DNA from 2 places in the Serratia sp. TSO36 genome. Region 2 is predicted to be linked to the other one. Evidence: riboswitches for the same ligand, from Rfam matches in the RefSeq annotation. Region 2 holds a riboswitch; the other holds the start of a gene.
The links. A riboswitch is a leader RNA that binds a small molecule or an ion and turns the genes downstream of it on or off. The one in region 2 is predicted to bind thiamine pyrophosphate.
Positions count from the first base shown of each region.

Region 1: it holds a riboswitch for thiamine pyrophosphate, as region 2 does, so the genes downstream of both, thiB (thiamine ABC transporter substrate binding subunit) here and ACK3CV_RS16350 (TenA family protein) in region 2, are expected to answer to the same signal.

Region 1 is NZ_JBJZOU010000006.1:207,017-209,212, reverse strand. It holds gene sgrR (HTH-type transcriptional regulator SgrR) at 1-702, shown strand, start outside; TPP riboswitch at 740-858, shown strand; gene thiB (thiamine ABC transporter substrate binding subunit) at 916-1,902, shown strand; gene thiP (thiamine/thiamine pyrophosphate ABC transporter permease ThiP) at 1,878-2,196, shown strand, end outside.
Region 2 is NZ_JBJZOU010000016.1:106,033-108,228, reverse strand. It holds gene ACK3CV_RS16355 (ABC transporter ATP-binding protein) at 1-366, opposite strand, end outside; gene ACK3CV_RS16350 (TenA family protein) at 363-1,046, opposite strand; TPP riboswitch at 1,109-1,211, opposite strand; gene ACK3CV_RS16345 (LLM class flavin-dependent oxidoreductase) at 1,362-2,196, shown strand, end outside.

The sequences.
Region 1 (2,196 bases), on a different contig from region 2:
GATGAAACCGGCAACAGCGAGCTGGAAAGCCGGCTGGAAGAGGGTTGCTATTTCCTGCTGTTCGATCAGCGTTCTCCGCTGGCCGCCGACCCCGCCATTCGCAGTTGGCTGTGCGAATTGATCAACCCCATTTCGCTGCTGAGCCACGCCGGGCCGCTCTACCAGCGCTATTGGTCGCCGGCGTACGGCCTGCTGCCGCGCTGGCACCACAACCGCACGCTGGCGCAGCAGCCCAAGCCCGCGGGCCTGACCGAACTGACGATGACCCACTTCAATGAACATTCGGAGTTTCACGCCATTCGCCAGGCGATCGAACCGCTGCTGGCGCAGCACGGCATCCGCCTGATCGTGCAAAGCGTGGATTACGCCACCTGGCACCAGGGCGACGCGCGCAGCGATCTGTGGCTCGGCAGCGCCAACTTCTATCTGCCGCTGGAGTTTTCGCTGTTCGCCACGCTGTACGAACTGCCGCTGATGCAGCATTGCATGAACGAAGATCTGGCGCAGGACGCGGCGCTGTGGCGCGCCAACCGCTTGCCGCTGGCCGAGTTTTGCCAGCGTCTGGTCAGCAACCACCAGCTGCATCCGCTGTTCCACCACTGGCTGCAGCTGCACGGCCAGCGCAGCATGCGCGGCGTGCGGATGAACACCCTCGGCTGGTTCGACTTCAAGTCCGCCTGGTTTGCCCCGCCGGAGGCATAAGCGCCTTTCGCCCGGGTCGGTTAATCTTTACAATAGCGCCGTCTCAACGGGGTGCGGTAAGTCGGGCCGCATGATAAGCCCGATTTTCCGCTGAGAGCACACCCGTCGAACCTGATCCGGTCAATACCGGCGGAGGGATTTGAGCCCAGCGAACCGGCGACGCCGCCTCGCCCCCTCAGATGCCCTTGCCCCCTTATTTTTCAGGAGTGCAACGTGGTCAAAACATATCTGCCCTGCTTATTGCTGCTGTGTGCCGCGCCGGTGTTCGCCAAGCCGACGCTGACGGTTTACACCTACGATTCCTTCGCCGCCGACTGGGGCCCCGGCCCGGCGGTGAAAAAAGCCTTCGAAGCCGAGTGCGACTGTGAATTGAAGTTCGTCGCGCTGGAAGACGGCGTCTCGCTGCTGAACCGCCTGCGCATGGAAGGTAAGAACAGCGCCGCCGACGTGGTGCTGGGGCTGGACAACAACCTGTTGCAGGCGGCGCAGCAAACCGGCCTGTTCGCGCCGAGCGGCGTCGACACCGCCAAACTGACGGTGCCGGGCGGCTGGCAGGACGCGACCTTCGTGCCTTACGACTACGGTTACTTCGCGTTCGTCTACAACAAAGAAAAACTAAAGAACCCGCCGAAAAGCCTGCAGGAGCTGGTCAGCAGCGATCGCAACTGGAAAGTGATCTACGAAGATCCGCGCACCAGCACGCCGGGCCTCGGCCTGCTGCTGTGGATGCAAAAAGTGTATGGCGACAAGGCGCCGGCCGCCTGGCAGCAGTTGGCGAAGAAGACCGTCACCGTCACCAAAGGCTGGAGCGAAGCCTACGGCCTGTTCCTGAAAGGCGAAGGCGATCTGGTGCTCAGCTACACCACCTCTCCCGCCTATCACCTGATCGAAGAGAAAAAAGATCTCTACGCCGCCGCCACGTTCAGCGAAGGCCACTACCTGCAGGTGGAAGTGGCGGGCAAGCTGAAGGCCGCCAAACAGCCGGAGCTGGCGGAGCGCTTCATGCAGTTCATGGTGACGCCGGCGTTCCAGAACACCATCCCGACCGGCAACTGGATGTACCCGGTGATCAACACCCCACTGCCCGTCGGCTTTGAGCAGATGAACGTGCCGCAGACCGCGCTGCAATACAGCGCCGAAGAGGTGGCCAAACAACGTGGCGGCTGGATCCGGGCATGGCAAACCGCCGTCAGCCGCTGATCCCCCGCTGGCTCTGGCCGGGGCTGCTGGCCGCCGGCGTGATCCTGCTGGTCGCCGCGCTGGCAATGGGCTCGCTGTGGCGTCACGCGCCGGACAGCGACTGGCACGGCCTGTGGCAGGACAGCTACCTGTGGCACGTGGTGCGCTTCACCTTTTGGCAGGCGCTACTGTCGGCGCTGATTTCGGTGCTGCCCGCCGTTCTGCTGGCACGCGCGCTCTATCGCCGCCGTTTCCCCGGCCGTCAGCTGCTGCTGCGGCTGTGCGCCATGACGCTGGTGCTGCCGGTGCTGGTGG
Region 2 (2,196 bases):
CAGGCCCACGCGCTCCAGCAGGTGCGCCGCCCACGCCCGATCCGGCGTTTCGCCGCGCAGCCGCGCGCCGAGGGCGACGTTTTCTTCGACGTTCAGCCACGGGTAGAGCAGGTCTTTTTGCCCCATGTAGGCGATGCGCCCGGCGATCGGCAGGCCGTCGCTGCCGGTCACCGTGCCTGAGGTGGCCTGCGCCAGGCCGGCGATGATCTTCAGCAGGCTGGTTTTGCCGGCGCCGCTGGCGCCGAGCAGGGCGACGAAGCTGCCGCCGGCGATGTCGAAGCTCAGCCGGTCGAAGACGATTTGCTGACCGAAACGCAGGCTGAGATCCCGCACCTGGATGCCGGGCGGGAGACGCGGGGTGGTCATGAGGCGTTCAGCCCCATTTGCCAAAATGCCGATTCCAGCTGGGTGGCGGTGGTGAAAATCTGCGCCAGCTCGGTGAAGCGGCCTGGTGCGCCGCGCTGGTGGCCGACGGTTTCCAGCAGCTCGATGGCGGCGCGCACGCCGGCCAGATAGCCCTCGTCGCCGTAGTTGCGGATCCAGGAGGCGTAAGGATTGCCCTCTATTTGGGTGGCGGGATCGTGCAGCAGCCGCAGGCCGATTTCAGCATAGCCGGCCACGCAGGGCAGCAGGCCGGCCAGCAGATCGAGGGCGTCGCCGGCATGGCCGATATCCAGCACGTAGCGGGTATAGTTCATGGTTTCCGCCGCTTCCGGCTGGGAGGCGATCTGCGCTTCGCTTAGCCCCCATTCGGCGCAGTAGGCCACGTGCAGCGGCAGTTCGGCGACGATACCGTTGAGCGAGGCGGTGGCGGCGCGCATCTCCGGCAGGGTGCGCAGCTTGCTGACCAGCAGCGCGTAGGCGCGGGCGAAGTGCAGCAGGAACAGATAGTCCTGGGTCAGGTAGCGGCGAAACGCGCGTTCGGGCAAGGTGCCGGCGGCCAGCTGCTGCAGAAACGGGTGATCGACGTAGTCCTGCCAGTGGCTGCCGGCTTGTTGGCGCAGCCGGCCGTAAAGACCGCTTTCGAACAGGGTGGTGATGGACATGGGACCTCCTTGAGTCAGTGGAGATCCGGGCACGCTGGGGTATGAACAGGCAACGGGTGAGAGCGTTGTTGCCTAACCGTCCCTTCGCTGGCATGACCCAGATCAGGTTCAAAGGGTTCGGCTTGCGCCATCTCAGCCCGTAACAGGACACCCCTCGGAGCTGCTTGTTATACGACATTTGTTTTTTGATTACAATCGCCGGGCGGCGCGGCGGCAATCGGTTCGTTTAGTGCGATCGGGGGCGATTTTGCTGGCGCAGGGCGCGCGGTTTTTGTCACTGTAGGCCGATGATTTTGCCTCTGAGGATGATGCCCGATGAAAAAGATTGGTTTTCTCTCGTTTGGCCACTGGTCGCCTTCCGCCCAGTCCGGCACCCGTTCCGCGGCGGATGCGCTGCTGCAGTCCATCGATCTGGCGGTCGCCGCCGAAGATCTGGGGGCGGACGGCGCCTATTTTCGCGTACACCACTTCGCACGCCAGCTGGGGTCGCCGTTCCCGCTGCTGGCCGCCATCGGCGCCAAAACCCAACGCATCGAGATCGGCACCGGCGTGATCGACATGCGTTATGAAAATCCGCTGTACATGGTGGAAGACGCCGGCGCGGCGGATCTGATCGCCGGCGGGCGGCTGCAGCTTGGCATCAGCCGCGGCTCGCCGGAGCAGGTGATCGACGGCTGGCGCTATTTCGGCTATGCCCCGGCCGACGGCGAGAGCGACGCGGACATGGCTCGCCGCCACACCGAAGTGTTCCTGGAAGCGCTGCGCGGTGAAGGGTTCGCCGAGCCCAATCCTCAGCCGATGTTCCCGAATCCGCCCGGGCTGCTGCGGCCGGAGCCGTTTTCCGCCGGGCTGCGCGACCGCATCTGGTGGGGCGCCGGTTCGAACGCCACCGCCGTCTGGGCGGCGAAGCTGGGCATGAACCTGCAAAGCTCGACGCTCAAGAACGACGAAACCGGTGAACCCTTCCATATCCAGCAGGCCAAGCAGATCCGCGCCTACCGCGCCGCCTGGCAAGAGGCGGGCCATGCGCGCGAGCCGCGGGTTTCCGTCAGCCGCAGCATCTTCGCGCTGGTGGATCAGCGGGATCGCAACTACTTCGGCGGCGGCGGCAAGGAGGGCGATCAACTGGGGTATATCGACGCGCAGACCC